4 regions of the Mesorhizobium sp. CA16 genome follow, and region 1 is predicted to be linked to each of the others. Evidence: predicted binding sites of a transcription regulator. Region 1 holds the regulator's gene; each other region holds the start of a gene.

What was found. The regulator LexA, encoded in region 1, represses DNA repair genes until DNA is damaged. The targets are predictions, from matches to a motif close to TGTTCNNNNTGTGTTCNG.
Region 2: the regulator LexA is predicted to act here: its motif matches at 1,174-1,191, upstream of LB525_RS25860 (DNA recombination protein RmuC).
Region 3: the regulator LexA is predicted to act here: its motif matches at 1,840-1,857, upstream of dinB (DNA polymerase IV).
Region 4: the regulator LexA is predicted to act here: its motif matches at 1,456-1,473, upstream of ruvC (crossover junction endodeoxyribonuclease RuvC).

The regions. Positions count from the first base shown of each region.
Region 1 covers NZ_JAIUHP010000005.1:153,321-157,535, forward strand. The annotation lists gene gltX (glutamate--tRNA ligase) at 1-397, opposite strand, end outside; gene LB525_RS10025 (ComEC/Rec2 family competence protein) at 500-2,965, shown strand; gene lexA (transcriptional repressor LexA) at 3,002-3,736, opposite strand; gene kynU (kynureninase) at 4,170-4,215, shown strand, end outside.
Region 2 covers NZ_JAIUHP010000025.1:20,279-24,493, forward strand. The annotation lists gene fmt (methionyl-tRNA formyltransferase) at 1-296, opposite strand, end outside; partial or broken gene LB525_RS25850 (plasmid stabilization protein) at 354-482, opposite strand; gene def (peptide deformylase) at 590-1,120, opposite strand; gene LB525_RS25860 (DNA recombination protein RmuC) at 1,224-2,477, shown strand; gene LB525_RS25865 (GFA family protein) at 2,779-3,183, opposite strand; gene LB525_RS25870 (cation diffusion facilitator family transporter) at 3,218-4,177, opposite strand.
Region 3 covers NZ_JAIUHP010000022.1:42,099-46,313, reverse strand. The annotation lists gene LB525_RS25045 (TadE/TadG family type IV pilus assembly protein) at 1-312, shown strand, start outside; gene LB525_RS25040 (hypothetical protein) at 341-571, opposite strand; gene LB525_RS25035 (polymerase) at 644-877, opposite strand; gene LB525_RS25030 (cupin domain-containing protein) at 1,273-1,653, shown strand; gene dinB (DNA polymerase IV) at 1,924-3,183, shown strand; gene LB525_RS25020 (patatin-like phospholipase family protein) at 3,408-4,215, shown strand, end outside.
Region 4 covers NZ_JAIUHP010000029.1:14,275-18,489, forward strand. The annotation lists gene LB525_RS26880 (DUF1465 family protein) at 1-58, shown strand, start outside; gene LB525_RS26885 (glycosyltransferase family 2 protein) at 346-1,410, shown strand; gene ruvC (crossover junction endodeoxyribonuclease RuvC) at 1,515-2,024, shown strand; gene ruvA (Holliday junction branch migration protein RuvA) at 2,035-2,655, shown strand; gene ruvB (Holliday junction branch migration DNA helicase RuvB) at 2,699-3,736, shown strand; gene LB525_RS26905 (metallophosphoesterase) at 3,870-4,215, shown strand, end outside.

The DNA of each region.
Region 1 (4,215 bases):
ATGGGCCGCGGTCGCGCCAATGGCCGTTGTAACGCGGCGGCAGGCCCTTGGCACGTGCGGCCTCGCGCATCGCCTCCAGCTCCGCCGGCGTCTCATAGCTGTAATAAGCCTTGCCCATGCGCACGAGCTGCTCCGCCACTTCGCGGTGACGCGGCGCGCGCTCGAACTGCGAGACGGCTTCGCCATCCCAGGAGAGGCCAAGCCAGGTCAGCCCGTCGAGAATGGCAGCCGTAGCGGCTTCGGTGGAGCGCTCGCGATCGGTATCCTCGATGCGCAGCAGCATCGTGCCGCCGGTGTGCTTGGCATAGAGCCAGTTGAACAGCGCCGTGCGCGCCCCGCCGATATGCAGGTAGCCTGTAGGCGAGGGGGCAAAACGGGTGACGACCTTGTCGGACATGGAACTCTCGAGGAAGCGCTGAAAAATGCATGTTTCGCGCAGACTTCCACGCGACCGGCGTTCATGTAGCATAGGCGGTCTGGGGCGCAAGGGGCAGACCCGATGGCTGGACGTGGCCGGGGCGTGAGGGAGGGCGGGGAAACGACAGCTGGCGTCAGCGAGCGCCTGATGTTTGCCCATGCCGCGCCTGCGGAAGAAGCGCCGGTTTCGCTTCCGGAACTCCGTCTACCAGCCGGGCTTCTGCCGCCCGGTGCCGGTGCGCTTCAGCCAGCCTCGTCAATAGACACCGTAGGCCGAATCCGCAAACAGCTTGGCCGCGCTTCGCTTCCTGCGTTGCGCCGAGGCATCGCCGTCGCCATGGAGATCGAGCTTGACCGTGGCGTGGGCTTCCTGCTGGTGCCGGTGTTCCTGGCAGCCGGCGTGATCTGTTACTTCTCGCTGAGCGCCGAGCCGGACCTCTACAGGCCGCTTGCGGCGGTCGCCCTGATGGCGGTCTGCGCGGCGGTCTCGCGTTCCCGGCACAGAACGCACCTTGTCTTCATGGCGGCGTTTTTCTGCGCCTTGGGCTTTCTTGCGGCCAAGGTGGAGACCTGGCGGATGGCGACCCCGATGCTGGGTTCCGAAATCCAGACACGGCTGACGGGCCGCCTCGTCACCGCCGAGGCGATGGCCAACGGCCGTGTCCGGCTCACCATAGATCTGATATCCACGGAGCGTCCGAAGCTGCGCTACGCGCCGGACCGCATCAGGCTGTCGGCGCGCAGGATCCCGTCCGACATGTCGGCCGGGTCGATGCTGACCGGCTATGCCAAGCTGCTGCCGCCGACAGGTCCTGTTCGGCCGGACAGCTACGACTTTTCCTTCGACAGCTATTTTGCCGGCATAGGCGCCAGCGGCTTTTTCCTGGGCTATCCGAAACTTGTCGCGCCGACCCCGAGTGCGCCAACGGAGGTGCCGTTTGGCGCGCGCGTGGCATCGGCCATAGAAAATGCTCGCGAGGGGATTGCCGACCACATCAGGAGCAGCATCGGCGGTTCCGAGGGCGAGATCGCGGCGGCGCTGATCGTCGGCGTTCGTGCTGGCATTCCGGAAGCCATCAACGAGTCGATGCGACGGACCGGCATCTACCACATCATTTCGATCTCCGGCCTGCATATGGCGCTGGTCGCCGGCACGATCATGGTGCTTTTGCGCGGCGCCTTCGCGCTGTTTCCGGACTTCTCGTCGCGCCGGCCGGTGAAGAAATATGCCGCTGGCATCGCGCTGGCGTCGATCGCCGCCTATCTCGTGATCTCCGGCATCGTGGTGGCGGCCGAGCGAAGCTTCATCATGCTTGGCGTGATGCTGGTCGCCGTGCTTTTCGACCGCGCGGCGCTGACCATGCGCAACCTGGCGATCTCTGCCATCGCCGTCATCCTGGTCTCGCCGCATGAAGTGGTCGGCCCGAGCTTCCAGATGTCCTTCGCCGCCACCGCCGCCCTGGTCGGCGCCTATGCCGGCTTTGCCGACTATCGCGCCGGCAAAACGACCGCGCCGCCGGCAAAGCGTTCGTTTCTCGGGTTCTTATCGCGAAAACTGGCGATTGGAGCGGGTGGCGCCGCCGTGACGTCGCTCATCGCGGGCAGCGCAACATTGTTGTTTGCCATCTGGCACTTCCAGCGGGTGTCGCCGCTCAGCCTGCTGGCCAATCTGGCGGTCATGCCGATCGTCTCATTGGTCGTCATGCCGTTCGCCGTGCTGAGCGCGCTGGCCATGCCCTTCGGCTTAGACGGTCCCTTCCTCTTTGTCATGGGCAAAGGCCTGACGGCGATGATCGCCATTTCGGCATGGATTTCCGAGCGCTCACCGGTCGACGCCGTGGGGCTGATCTCGATCCAGTCGGTGCTGCTGGCGACGGTCGCGCTGGTCATCGCGACCATGGCTACCACTTGGCTGAGGCTTGCCGCCGTACCTTTCGCGCTCGCTGCGCTGCTGGCCATTCCGCACGTCCGCACACCGGACGTGCTTATCTCGGAGGATGCGCATCTGGTGGCGATGCCGATCGGCGGCGGCGAGCTTGCCGTCAATCGCGAACGCTCCAACGAGTTCACCACCGACAACTGGAAACGGGCGCTGAAAGCCGAGGAGATCGTGCCGCCAGAAAGGTTCGCCAAAGATACGCTGGACATTGCCGATCCCGCCGACCTGCCGCCCGGCTCGCCCTTCTATTGCAGCGGCGATCTCTGCATCGGTCGGCATCCTTCCGGCGCGATCGTCGCGCTCGCCGAGACCCGCGACACCGCCCGGCCGGCCTGCGGCTTCGCCGACCTCATCGTCATCAACGACGCCACGGCCTATAACCCGTGCCGCGATCCGCGTGTGCTCGTCGTCACCAAGCGGCAGCTGGCGCGCGACGGCAGCGCCGCCGTTTTCTTCGATCCGCAATCGGCAACCGCGCGGCCAACCGTCCGCTACGCGGTCGTAGAACCATACCGACCCTGGCACGAGCAGCGGAAATACACGCGCGAGGCGAGGGGACTGGCGCCCTATAAGCAGCCGGAAAAACCAGCCGCCGCACCGGCCCAATAGATTGTCGTTCGGGCGAAGAAGGCCGGGCAGTTCTGCTCAGTAGCGGCGGATAAGTCCGACGAGCTTGCCCTGAACCTTGACCCGATCCGGTCCGAAGATCCGGGTCTCATAGGCCGGGTTGGCGGCCTCGAGCGCGATCGAGGCACCCTTGCGGCGGAAACGCTTAAGCGTCGCCTCCTCATCGTCGACCAGCGCCACCACGATCTCACCCGGGCTTGCCGTGTTCGCATTGCGGATGATGACGGTGTCGCCGTCGAAGATGCCGGCCTCGATCATCGAGTCGCCCTTGACCTCCAACGCGTAATGCTCGCCGCCCATGATCATGTCCGGCGGCACCGAGATCGAATGCGTCTGGTGCTGGATGGCGTCAATCGGCACGCCGGCGGCGATGCGGCCCATCACCGGAATGGATACGGCCGCCGCGGCCTCGTCGTCATTGCTTGGCGTCGGGGTGCGTGATGGAGTCGTCGGCTTGATCTGGCGACTGAGATTGCCTTGGCCGCCCTGGATGACGCTCGGCGAAAACTTCTTCGCGGCATTCAGGCCAGGCGCGATCGAGTCGGGCAGGCGCAGCACTTCCAGCGCGCGCGCCCGATTCGGCAGCCGGCGAATGAAGCCGCGTTCTTCCAGCGCCGTGATCAGCCGGTGGATGCCGGACTTGGAGGCAAGGTCGAGCGCCTCCTTCATCTCATCGAATGATGGAGGAATCCCGCTCTCCTTCAGGCGTTCATGGATGAACATCAGGAGTTCATGTTGTTTGCGCGTCAGCATCGGCGGCCCCCACGGGTTCTGAAACCAGAATCAGAAAAACAAACCCAGAACAAACACTATCTGTTCCAGTTGTGTTCCGCAACCGTTTAAAGTTTAGTGAATTTGTTAAGGCTGCCGAAACAATGTCGCATCCGGTGACGGCCGGCTGCCCCTCCTGGGGCAGCGGCATTGATTCCGCTCGATTTTGGAGTTCCCCTTAAGCTGAAATACAACGCGACACGATCACGAAGCCGTGGTTGGGATCACGTCGGCTCGTACCGTAAGCGCGTGGCACCGTGAACGAAACGAACCCAAAATGCCAACCTTGGCGAAGTTCCGATCCGCAGTCTTCGCCGTCTATGGACCAGCTAACATAGGACCAAAGGTTCTTGCCCTGTCGCCGAGGGTGGTGAGACAACCCCCTTGGCCAGATCGAAATGGAGGCGGCAGCACAATGAGGGGAATTCCTGATCTCGCCGAAGTCGAGGCGATGGATGCCG
Region 2 (4,215 bases), on a different contig from region 1:
AGAACGGCTTTCGGCAGCAGCAGCCCGTAGGCGACGACCACCGCGACATCGGCCTGCAAGCCGGCAAAAGCCTGCTGCTCGGCCTCGCTTTTCAGCGATGCCGGCGTCCGAACGTCGAGCGCCAGCCGCTCGGCCTCGCGCTGCACCGGCGAGGGCGTCAGCTCCAGCCCGCGCCGGCCGGCGGCGCGCGGCGGCTGGGTGTAGACGGCCGCGATCTCATGGCCGGCCTCGGCGATGGCGCGCAAGGTCGGCACGGAAAAATCCGGCGTGCCCATGAAGATGACGCGAAGCGGCATGACGGATGTGCTCCTCTTCCTACCGCCCGCTTTGGCGCTTGCTTTCGCGAATCTCGATCAATCGTCGAAATCGCGGCCGAAATCGCGCTTCCTCTGAGCCTCGATCTCATTCATCATATCGGCAAATTCGTCGCTGATCGCGTCTTCAGACACGAATGCGCTGCGGATCGCATCCCATGTGGAGACTTGTGGCTTTGGGCCAGGTTCAGGAATGTTGCTGATCGGGGTGTCGCCCATCGAAACCTTCGCTGGTATCATGATCCAGGGTTCTTTCAGGCGCGGAAAGGCGTCGCCTAGCCCACCATCTTGCCCGGCGCCTTGTCCTTGGCGAGCTTCTTGAACTTCCGCACCACCATGTCGCGCTTGAGCTTCGAGATGTGGTCGATGAACAGCACGCCGTTGAGATGGTCTATCTCGTGCTGCAGGCAGGTGGCCATCAGGCCTTCCGCCTGCATCTCCTGCAGCTTGCCGTCGCGGTCGAGATACTTCACCCGCACCGAAGCCGGGCGCTCGACCTCGGCGTAATAGTCGGGGATCGACAGGCAGCCTTCCTCATAGACGGACCGCTGGTCGGAACTTTCCAGCACTTCCGGATTGATGAAGACATGCGGCTGAGGCTCCTCGCCTTCCTTGGCAAGGTCGATGACCAGCAGCCGCCGCGGCTCGCCGACCTGGATCGCCGCGAGGCCGATGCCCGGCGCGTCATACATGGTCTCCAGCATGTCGTCGGCGAGCTTGCGCAAATCGGCATCGACGCGCTCGACCGGCTTGGAAACCTGGCGCAGGACGGGATCGGGAAGGATGATGAGCGGCTTGATCGACATGGCGTCTCACCTAAGACCTCGCTTGAAAAGCGTCAACCGGGGCATCTTCGACCTGTTCACGTTTTGATCTGTGCCAGGAGGCCGAATCGGTTATGCTGCCCAAATGAACGACATGACCTCCGTCCTTTCCGAGCCCATCGCGCGGCTTGGCGCCACGACCGTGACGCTTGGCCAGGCGCTGGCTTTCGGCGCGATCCTTCTGCTTGCGCTGTCCGTGGCGCTCGTCGTCGCCTTGTGGCGCGCGGCCGGGGCACGCGCGGCGGCGGCCGCCGAAGCCGCCGACCATGCCCGCGATGCTGAGGCGAGGATGGCCGACATCATGCAAGCGCAGGCCGAGATGCAGGGGCGCATGGGGGCGATCGCCGAGGTGTTCGGGGCGCGGCAGGCCGAGCTCACCCAGTCGCTCGGACAACGGCTCGACGCCATGACCGGGCGTCTCGGCCAGACCATGGCCGAGCAGACCAAGTCGACGCATGAGAGCCTGGCCAAGCTGCAGGAGCGGCTGGCGGTGATCGACACCGCGCAAGGCAACATCCAGTCCTTGGCCGGCCAGGTCGTGCAGCTGCAGGCGATCCTCTCCAACAAGCAGACGCGCGGCGCCTTCGGCCAGTCGCGGATGGAGGCGATCGTCGCCGACGGCCTGCCGCACGGCGCCTACGAGTTCCAGGCCAGCCTCTCCAACGGCAGCCGGCCCGATTGCCTGGTGCGGATGCCCAACGGCGCGCCGTCACTCGCCATCGACGCCAAGTTTCCGCTGGAGGCGTGGAACGCCATCCGCGCCGCCGAGGGCGAGGCCATGCAGAAGGCGGCGGCGCAGGCTTTCCGCCGCGACATCGAGGTGCATATCCGCGATATCGCCGAAAAATACCTGATCCAGGGCGAGACACAGGACACCGCCTTCATGTTCGTGCCGTCGGAATCGGTGTTCGCCGAGATCCACGAGAATTTCGAGGCGGTGGTGCAGAAGGCGCATCGCGCCCGCGTCGTCATCGTCTCGCCCTCGCTGCTGATGCTGTCGATCCAGGTGATCCAGGCGATCCTCAAGGACGCCCGCATGCGCGAGCAGGCGCATCTGATCCAGGGCGAGGTCATCCGCCTGATGGAGGATGTGGCGCGGGTCGACGAGCGGGTACGTCGGCTGCAGACACATTTCGGCCAGGCGGCGCGCGACATCGACGACATCCTGGTGTCGACGTCGAAGGTGACCAAGCGCGGCCAGAAGATCGAGGCGCTGGAATTCGCGGAAGGCGAGACCGAGGCCGCGCGAGGTGCCGCGCCAAAGGCCGAAGGCGGTTCGCGGGTAGCAGACTCCAAGACGGGTCAGCTCAGGCTGCGCGTCGTCGAAGGCGACGAGTAGTCGCTCGACGCCGACGATGGAAGACCGATTCTTCCTTCGCTGGCGAGGTCGCATTCCTTGGAGATTGGCTGGAACGCCGATCACTTCGTCATTCCAGGGCGGAGCAAGGAGCGAAGCGACGCGCGCAGCCCCTGGAATCCCATGCCGTGACGCTAAGCCATTGAGACGGCTAAGAATTTTGCTCCGCCGAGCCCCTCATATCGGTCACGGCATGGATCTTCGGGTCATGCCCGAGGATGACGAAGGCGCGAAACAGTCAGCCAATCGCCGAGGCTTCCGTCAACGGGCCGATCCGACAGTGCTACTGCTCCTCGATGGTCGCCATGCCTTCAAACTCCGGCAGCCAATGCAACGCCGAGCGGTGCCAGACTTGTCTTCTCGGCACCAGTTGGTCGCGCTGGCGCGCCGTGCCCACCCTAATGCCATAGATTTTCGGTCCATCGCCAACCGACGTCGCATAAAGATGCGATCCGCATTCGCCGCAAAACCCCTGCGCGCGCTTGGCCCCGCTGGATCCGGTCTTGATATAGACTTTCGGTGTGCCCTTGGTAATCCGGTAATGCTCTTCCGGCGCGCCGACGGTCACGCGAAAGGCCGTGCCGGTCAGCTGCTGGCAGTCGGTGCAGTGGCAGATCGAGGTCTTTTCCGGATCGACCTCCGCCTCATAGGCGATCGCGCCGCAATGGCATCCGCCGTCGATCTTCATAGCCTTCCTCCTGACAAGTTCGCGTTGTCAAAACCTATCCCTCCTCCGAGGTCTCGGCCATGGCCTTGCGCCGCCGCTCCCATGTGCCAGTTGCTTGCGGCTTGACGAAGAGCCTCGATATTTGCGGCATTTCCTTCTTGAGCCTGGCTTCCAGGCGCTCGACGCAGGCCTCGATATCGGGCGCGCTGAGATGATCCTCGAATTCGATGCTCAAGCCCGCGACGATTTCCTCCGGCCCGATATGGACGCTCAGGATTCCGTTCGCGCGCTGCACCGCCGGATCGTCCTGGACGATCGCCAGCACCTTCTTCTGCACTTCGGATGAGGCAGGTTCGCCCAGCAGCAGCCCTTTGCTCTCGCGCGCCAGGAAGATGGCGGTCGCGCCGAGGATGATGGCGATGCCGATCGAGCCGAGGCCGTCGAGCTCGGGGATTTCCAGAAGCTGGGCCGACAGGATGCCGGCGAAAGCGACTGCCAGCCCGAGCAGCGCGGCGCTGTCCTCGAACAGTACCGTATAGACGCTGGGATCCTTGCTCGATTGCACGGCCTGCAGCCAGCCCTGCTTGCCCTTCTGCTGCCGGAACTCCTTCAGCGCTAACAGCCATGAGCTGCCTTCGAAGACGAAGGAAAGGGCAAGCACGATGTAGTTGACCTTGGCGTCGACGAACGGCTCGGGCGCCATGATGTGGATGACGCCTTCATAGAATGAGACGCCGGCGCCGAGCGCGAACACCAGAAGCGCCACGATAAAGCTCCAGAAATAGAGCTCGCGTCCGTGGCCGAGCGGATGGGTGCGGTCGGGCGGCCGTGCGGCGCGGCGCATGCCGTGGAGGAGCAGCGCGCCGTTGCCGGTGTCGACCAGCGAATGCACACCTTCCGACAGCATGGCGGACGAACCGCTGAGGGCGGCCGCCGCGAATTTGGTCGCCGCGATCGCCAAATTGCCGGCGAGCGCGGCGTAGATCACCCGTCTCGACCCGCTATGTCCTGCCATCCGATCTCCGAGCTGCCCCGCGCCCGAGCCTAGCGGCC
Region 3 (4,215 bases), on a different contig from region 1:
AACGAGCAGGTGAACCTGTCGCCGCCCACCAGCGGCGCCTACGCCGGAATCACCATCTACCAGGGTCACGGCAACACACAGGCGCTGACGCTGAACGGCGGATCGGGCTCCGTGGTCAGCGGCTTCATCTACGCCCCGGACGCCGTCATCACCTATGCCGGAAATTCGGATATGAACGCCCAGGGCAGTTGCCTGCGGCTGGTCGGCGATACCATCTCGATGACGGGGAACTCGGCCGTGAAATCGGATTGCACGGCCGAACTCGGAGGCCGGACGGCGTATGCGGGCCGGATGATCACCCTGGCGAAATGAGCGCCAACCTCCTCCGCCAGGATCGCGCCTAGCCGACAATATCCGCGCCCGCTCGCTCGTCGAAGAGCACGGCGCAGCCGCGCTTGAGCGCGACCTGCGTCAAGGCGTTGGCCGCGTCCTCATCCGACGAGACGAAATCGCCGGTCAGGACGCGCAACTCCTCGACGGCCCTCGACATCGGCACGATACGGCCGGCCGAACGGTCGCTCACGCAGGCGTCGATGACGCACAGAAGATCGATGAGTTCGAAATTGTCCATGGCGGCCTCCGCCAGCGCCATCCCTTCGCTCCGTCAACGGCCCGGGGCGCGGACTGGTTCCCGCGCCCGGCTTCATCCGCGCGGCCTGGCGGGCGCGAGCTTGAGATCGAAGCGGGCCGGCAGGCATGGCTCGAGGCAGGCTCGGCGCAGCGATCCAGTCGCAATCGTATCGACCGGGAGAAGGATCACCATATGGGCCTGGCGCTCGGGCCAGAGCGGCCTGCCGAAGACGAAGAAGACGCCGCCGACCAGGCCGGCCAGAAGCAGTGCGGCAAACAGATTGGCGATCATCTTACCGGGTTGCACGGCCCGCAACTCCAGGAGCGGTTTCAGGGAAAGGCGTGCCCACCATATCGCAGGAATAGAGGGCACGCCGTGGTCAACCGCCGATGAAGGGACTTTGTCCGGCGGCTTGCTAGCCAATGATTTTGGTGCCGTCGTTGTTTCCTGAAAATAGGCGTGTCGGGCCTCTGCGTTCGTGCGATGGGACTTCGGTCCGAAGATGGCCCGGGACCGTCGCCCGAGGGTCTGGAATATCCGCCTTCCACGACAATGCGCCAAGCGTTCGGCTGAGCTCGCGGTCACCTCAATTAATTAGCAATTCAATTAATTAGCAATCGCTCATAATAAGACTTATGAATACACTCGCGGTCGCCGACGATCGCAACGTCAGGCGCCGCTTCACACATGGGAGGGATACCATGGCCGAAGTTGCAATGAAGGTGACGAAACTCGAATCCAAATCGCACAACAATCCCGACGAGGTCCGCGCGCCCGCCAAGACGCGTGTCGAGATCGTGCGGCTGCCGGGCTATACGCTCGGGCGAATGAACATGCAGCCGGGCTGGAAATGGTCCGAATGTGTGAAGCCGGTGGTCAAGACCGACAGCTGCCAGGTCTCGCATGTCGGCTATGCCGTGTCCGGCTCGATCACCGTACGGATGACCGACGGCACGCAAAAGACCATCGAGGCGGGCACTTCCTACACCATCCCGCCCGGCCACGACGCCTGGGTGGAAGGCAACCAGCCGTTCCAATGCATCGAGGTGCTGAGCGCCGAAGAATACGCCAAGCCGGCATAGCGCAGACAGTCGCAATTTACGTTCAGAAGCGAAGGAGGGATCGCCTCGCGAGGCGATCCCTCCTCATGCTGCGGCGGCGTGTCCCGCGCAAAGGTCATGCGCACAACCGGCGTTCTATCTGTGGCTGCGCCCCCAGTTGTGGAAACCTGCACGGCCAAGCGTGGTGGCTTGACAGAGAGCTTCTTTTGTTCTCTTTATGTTCCGTTAATTCCCCTTACAAAAGACGCAGCTAATGCTGCAATGCCACACAAATGGCCATGGGAGCGCGCGATGGCTGCCACGAACACCGCCGCGGCCGCCGTCCTGCATGCCGACCTCGACGCCTTCTACGCCTCGGTCGAGCAACTGCTAGATCCGTCATTGCGTGGCAAGCCGATCGCCGTCGGCGGAGGCGTGGTGCTGGCGGCCTCCTATGAGGCGAAAATCTTTGGCGTGCGCGGCGGCATGCCGGGCCGCAAAGCGCGCGAGCTCTGCCCTCAGCTCATCTTCGTCGGCGGTCATTTTTCTGAATACCAGCGCCTCGGCGACGCCGCGATCAAGGTGCTCGACGATTTCACGCCGGCGGTCGAGCGCATCTCGATCGACGAGGCTTTTGCCGACGTCGCCGGCTGCACGCATCTGTTCGGATCGCCGCAAGAGATCGCGCGAAAAATCCGCGAGCGGGTGAAGGCCGAGCTCGGTCTGCCGATCTCGATCGGCGTGGCGCGGACGAAGCATCTGGCCAAGATCGCCTCGCAGGTAGCCAAGCCCGACGGGCTGGTGGTGGTCGAGCCCGACAGCGAGCTCGCCTTCCTGCACGACCTGCCTGTCACGCTGATGTGGGGTGTCGGCCCGGCGATCAAGGCCAGGCTGGCCGAGATCGGTGTCGAGACGATCGGGCAATTGGCGCGCACCCATAGCGGGGCGCTGGAGCGGCTGATCGGCCATGCCGCCGGCCAGAAGCTTGCCGCGCTCGCCTGGAACCGCGACCCGCGAAAACTCGAGGCACACCGCCGCGCGCATTCTGCCGGCGCGCAATCGGCGCTCGGCAGGAAGCCGGCAGTGCCGCGCGTCTTCGTGCCGACGCTCCTGCATCTGGCCGACCGCGTGGCCAGCCGGTTGCGCGCCAAGGACCGGCCCGGGCGCACAGTGACGGTGCGGGTTCGCTTCGCTGATCTGCGCGCTGTGAGCCGCTCGATCACGCTCGACCAGCCGATCCAGGCGACCGCGATGCTGGCGGAGATCGCCGAGGAACTGGTGCGCGGCGTGCTTGCCGCCCATCCGGGCGAGAGGGACATCTCGCTGCTCGCCATCTCTGTCTCGCATCTGGAGGAGCATGCCGAGCTGCAGCTCGAACTGCCGCTCGGGCTGGCGGACGAGAAGCTGAGGCCCGGCAGCCGCAAAGGCCTCGCGCGCTTCGGCGCCGACCGGGCGGTGGACAAGATCCGCCAGCGCTTCGGCAAGGAGGCGGTCGGCTACGGCACGGTAGCGCTGGAAGGTCCGCGCTCAGTGCCGGACGGGTTTAGGGAATTGGCCGAAAAGGAGCTGTGAGTGGCTGAGGCATCTCCTCTGGCGCCATTGGAGATTGACGAAAGCCTACGCGCCGTCCGTGCGCTGCGTACCAACCGCTTCGGGTAATCTCCCCGTCCGTCGGCGCGGGCCGATTTCCAATCTGTGAAGTTACGCGTTCCCCCCACTTGCAAGAATGTCGGTGCTGGGCTCGATTGCGCAAAGCCAGGCTTAAGGACGCCGGACGGACAGGCAAGGGGGCCGCGATGGAGCCGATTGCGGCTGGATCACCACCGGACGCGGATGGCAGCGCGCCCGAACGCTATGATCTCGGCCTCTGCCTGTCGGGCGGCGGCTACCGCGCCATGCTGTTTCATGCCGGCGCGCTATGCCGCCTCAACGAGGCCGGGCTGCTCCAGAAACTCGACATGGTAAGCTCGGTCTCGGGCGGCTCGATAGCCGCCGGGCTGCTGGCGGTGCTTTGGCCGCGTTTCGCGTTCGTCAACGGTGTCGCCGCCAATTTCGATATCTATCTGGACAGGATACTGGAGTTCTCGCAAGTCTTCCTCGACGTGCCGTCGATCTTCAAGGGCCTGCTCAACCCGTTTTCCAGCGCGGCGCGCGAAGTCGCCGACTGCTACGAGAGACATTTGTTCGACGGCTCAAGGCCGATGCTGAAGAGCCTGCCGGAAAAACCCTGGTTCGTGTTCTGCTCCAGCAATCTCGGCACCGGCTCGCTGTTCCGGCTGTCGCGGCGCTACATCGCCGACTATCGCATCGGCGTCGCCTACCAGGCCGACCTGCCGGTGGCTCTCGCGATTGCCGCCTCCTCGGCCTTCCCGCCTTTCCTGTCGCCGCTGCGGCTCGAGCTCACGCCCTTCGCGTGGAAGAATGACAAGCTCGACCCGAGCGTCGGCCCGCCGGTGCCGCCTTCGCGCGCCGTGCTCACCGATGGCGGCGTCTACGACAATCACGGCATCGAGCCGGCGCTGAAACGCTGCCGCTGGCTGCTGGTCAGCGACGCCGGCGCGCCCTGGCAGGCTTCGAGCGCCGGCTATCGGAACTGGTTCTCGC
Region 4 (4,215 bases), on a different contig from region 1:
GGCCAACCCGGTGTCCGACCAGATCAGCCTTTTGAATACCGCGTTCGCGCGCGGCTGAAACCGCGTTTGCAAAAAACGATAGCGGTAGCGGCATATCCTTGATCAGGCGGTAATTTGGCCGTGGCTTTGGCTGCAAGTTCAACGCTTGCGACTCCGGCCGCTCGTCGAAACTGCGGCAGCCATCGCCGTATTGAAGGCTGTGCCGGCCTTCGCGGGAAAGATCACACTTGCCTTGAAGCGATAGGCCCCTAGTTGGAGCCGTTCGCCGCAGCCGGGTCGACCCGAGCCGGTTCTGCAAGAAAACCACCGTCACTGTGACCAAAGCAGATTGCGAGGCTTGATCCCGTGCATTCGCCATTGGACCGCATCCCGGTATCGATCATCATCCCCAACTACAATTACGAACAGTTTCTAGGACGCGCCATCGACAGCGCGTTGGAGCAGGACCACCGAAATGTCGAGGTCGTGGTCGTCGACGACGCATCGACGGATGCATCGGTGGCCGTAATCGAATCCTACGGCGACAAAATCCGTCCGTGCCTGAGGCGCAGGAATGGCGGACATGCGGCTGCGTTCAATACCGGGTTCGAGGCGAGCACCGGAGAGATCGTCCTTTTCCTCGACGCCGACGACTATCTCTATCCGAACGCCGTCTCCGAGGTTCTGGACGAGTGGGATGCGGATGTCGCCCAAGCGCAATTCAGATTGCATCTCGTTGATGAGGACCAGTATATCAAGGATGTCTTTCCACCGCCGGAACAGCCGTTCGATTCAGGCGACGTCGTGCCGGAATTGCTGCGCAAAGGGCGGTACCGTACGACGGTAACAAGCGGGCTGGCGTTCGACCGCGAGGCGCTGGAAACGATAATGCCGATGCCTGAAAGCGATTTCCGGCAAGGCGCCGACGGTTATCTCGCGACGCTGGCGCCGCTGCACGGAGAGGTGAAATCCATCGATACCTGCCTTGGCGCCTACCGCATCCACGGTGCCAATCATTCGGTCTTTGCCGAAAAGCTTGCCGAGCGGGCGCGTTGGCGGGTGCAGCATGATTTCCGGCGTCTCGAAGCCTTGTCCGGCCGGGCGGCCGAGATCGGCTTGACCGTGCCGCCCGATGCCGGCCTTCGCGATCCGGTGCATCTGGAAGAACGGCTGGCTTCGCTCTGCGTCGACGAGCCCCAGCATCCGGTCGCCACCGACTCCCGGCTGGGACTGGCAAGAGCGGGCGCCGCCGCCAGCCTGGAAATGAACGCATCCTGGCGGCGGCGGGCAGCTCTGGCGGCCTGGTTCCTTTGCATCGGAATCCTGCCGCGGCGCATGGGCAATGCAGTCCTGGCATGGAAGCTGGTCGCGTCGTCCAGGCCGGCATTTCTCACGCGGCTGTCGAAAACCATCCGCCGCGTGACGAATTAGGCATCTCGCTGTTTTACGGAAACGGCGCATAGCCGAGATTGCAATTGTTTCCGGTTTGTTCACATTTTGCTGGCATCGCTTGTCGCCACGGCTAGACTTGGCGCATGGGGGAAGCGATTCGCATCATCGGCATCGATCCGGGCCTGAGGCGCACCGGTTGGGGTATTATCGACAGCGTGGGCAATTCGCTGCGCTTCATCGCATCCGGCACGGTGCGGTCCGACGAGAAGGAGTCGCTGGCGACAAGACTCTGCCAGCTGCATGACGGCTTGACCGAGGTGCTGCACCAGGCCATGCCGCACGAGGCTGCGGTCGAGCAGACTTTCGTCAACAAGGATGCCACGGCGACGCTGAAGCTCGGCCAGGCGCGCGGCATCGCCATGCTGGTGCCGGCGCGCGCCGGGCTGGTGGTGGCCGAATATGCCCCCAATGCGGTCAAGAAGGCGGTTATTGGCGTCGGCCACGGCGAGAAGAAGCAGATCCACATGATGGTGAAGGTGCTGATGCCGAAGGCTGTCTTCGACACCGACGACGCCGCCGACGCTCTGGCCATCGCCATCTGCCATGCGCATCACCGCCCGAGCACAGCCTACCGCATGGCCGCGCTGGCGTGAGGGGACAATCATGATCGGCAAGCTGAAAGGCACGTTGGACGAGATCGACGAAGATAGCTGCGTCATCGACGTGCATGGCGTCGGCTACGTCGTCCATTGCTCGGTGCGGACGCTGGCCGCGCTGCCCTCGCCCGGCGAGGCGGTGGTGCTGTTCATCGAGACCTATGTGCGCGAGGACATGATCCGGCTCTATGGCTTCCAGACCGGGCTGGAGCGCGAGTGGTTCCGCCTTCTGATGAACAATGTGCAGGGCGTCGGCGCCAAGGTGGCGCTGGCCATCCTATCGACGCTGGCGCCGGCCGACCTCGCGAACGCGATCGCGCTGCGCGACATTGCCATGGTTTCCAGAGCGCCAGGCGTCGGCAAGAAGGTGGCGGAACGCATCGTCACCGAACTGCGCACTAAAGCGCCAGCCTATGCGGGCGCGGCCAGTGGTACGATCGGGCTCAAGCAGGAGCTTGGCGAAGGTGTCGCGGCCGCACCGATCACCGATGCGGTCTCGGCGCTCGTTAATCTCGGCTATTCGCGCGACATTGCCGCGAACGCGGTCTCGGTTGCGCTGAAATCGGCCGGCGAGGGCGCGGATGCGTCCAAGCTCATCCGCTTCGGCCTGAAGGAACTGGCGCGGTGAAGCGACGCTTGTCCCGCCATCGGTCCTATGCAAGGAAGGCGGCATGACCCTTTCGCCCCGCCTCATTGCTCCCGACAAGCGCGGCGAGGATGCCGACCAGACCTTGCGGCCGCAGTCGCTCGACGAATTCGTCGGCCAGGCGGCGGTGCGTGCCAATCTCAAGGTCTTCGTCGATGCCGCCAAGAGCCGTGGCGAGGCGCTCGACCATGTGCTGTTCGTCGGGCCGCCGGGACTCGGCAAGACGACGCTGGCGCAGATCATGGCGCGCGAGCTTGGAGTCAATTTCCGCTCGACCTCGGGTCCGGTTATCGCCAAGGCCGGCGATCTCGCCGCGCTGCTCACCAATCTCGAGGAGCGCGACGTCCTTTTCATCGACGAGATCCATCGCCTCAATCCGGCAGTCGAGGAAATCCTCTATCCGGCAATGGAGGATTTCCAGCTTGATCTCATCATCGGCGAGGGGCCGGCGGCGCGCTCGGTCAAGATCGACCTTGCCCGTTTCACGCTGGTCGCGGCAACGACGAGGCTCGGCCTGCTGACCAATCCGTTGCGCGACCGTTTCGGCATTCCGGTCCGGCTCAATTTCTACACGGTCGAGGAACTGGAGCAGATCGTGCGCCGCGGCGCCCGTATCCTGTCGATGCCGCTCGGCGACGACGGCGCGGTGGAGATCGCGCGCCGCGCGCGCGGCACGCCGCGCATTGCCGGCAGACTGCTGCGCCGGGTGCGCGATTTTGCTTCAGTCGCCGGGGACGGTCATGTCGACAGGAGGATCGCCGACGAGGCGCTGACCAGGCTGGAGGTCGATGCGCTCGGCCTCGACGCGCTCGATCGCCGCTATCTGTCGATGATCGCGCGCAATTTCGGCGGCGGGCCGGTCGGCATCGAGACAATCGCGGCCGGACTCTCCGAGCCGCGCGACGCGATCGAGGATATCATCGAGCCTTACCTGATCCAGCAGGGCTTCATCCAGCGCACGCCGCGCGGTCGCGTGCTGACCGCCAACGCCTGGCGCCATCTGGGCCTCGACCCGCCGAAGGACATCGCCCAGCAGCAGATCAGCCTGTTTCAGGAAGAGTAACGCAGATTTGTTCGCCGTTTCGGCGGCGCAATGGCCCATCTGCGCAGAATCTGCGCGCCTCGGCCCGACTGAGGGCGCAATTGCATCCTTTAAGATAGGCTATCTGACGCAGTCCTAGGGCTTGGGGCGACCTATGATCACCAGACGCGCTTTCCTGCGCCTTGTCGGCGGCTCGGCCTTCGCCATGGTGTCGCTCAGCGCCTATGCGGTCGGCATCGAGCCGATGCTGCTCACCCATGTGAAGCGCTACACATTGACGCCGCCGCACTGGCCGGCCGGGCTCAAGCTGCGCGTCGTCGCGCTTGCCGATATCCACTCCTGCCGGCCCTGGATGACGCCGGAACGGATCGCAGCGCTTGCCGAGGAGGCCAACGCGTTGCAGCCGGATCTGATCGTGCTGCTCGGTGACTATACCGCCGGGACAAAGCTGGTGACGGGCCGGGTGCGGGTGGAGGAGTGGGCCGAGGCATTGTCGGGGC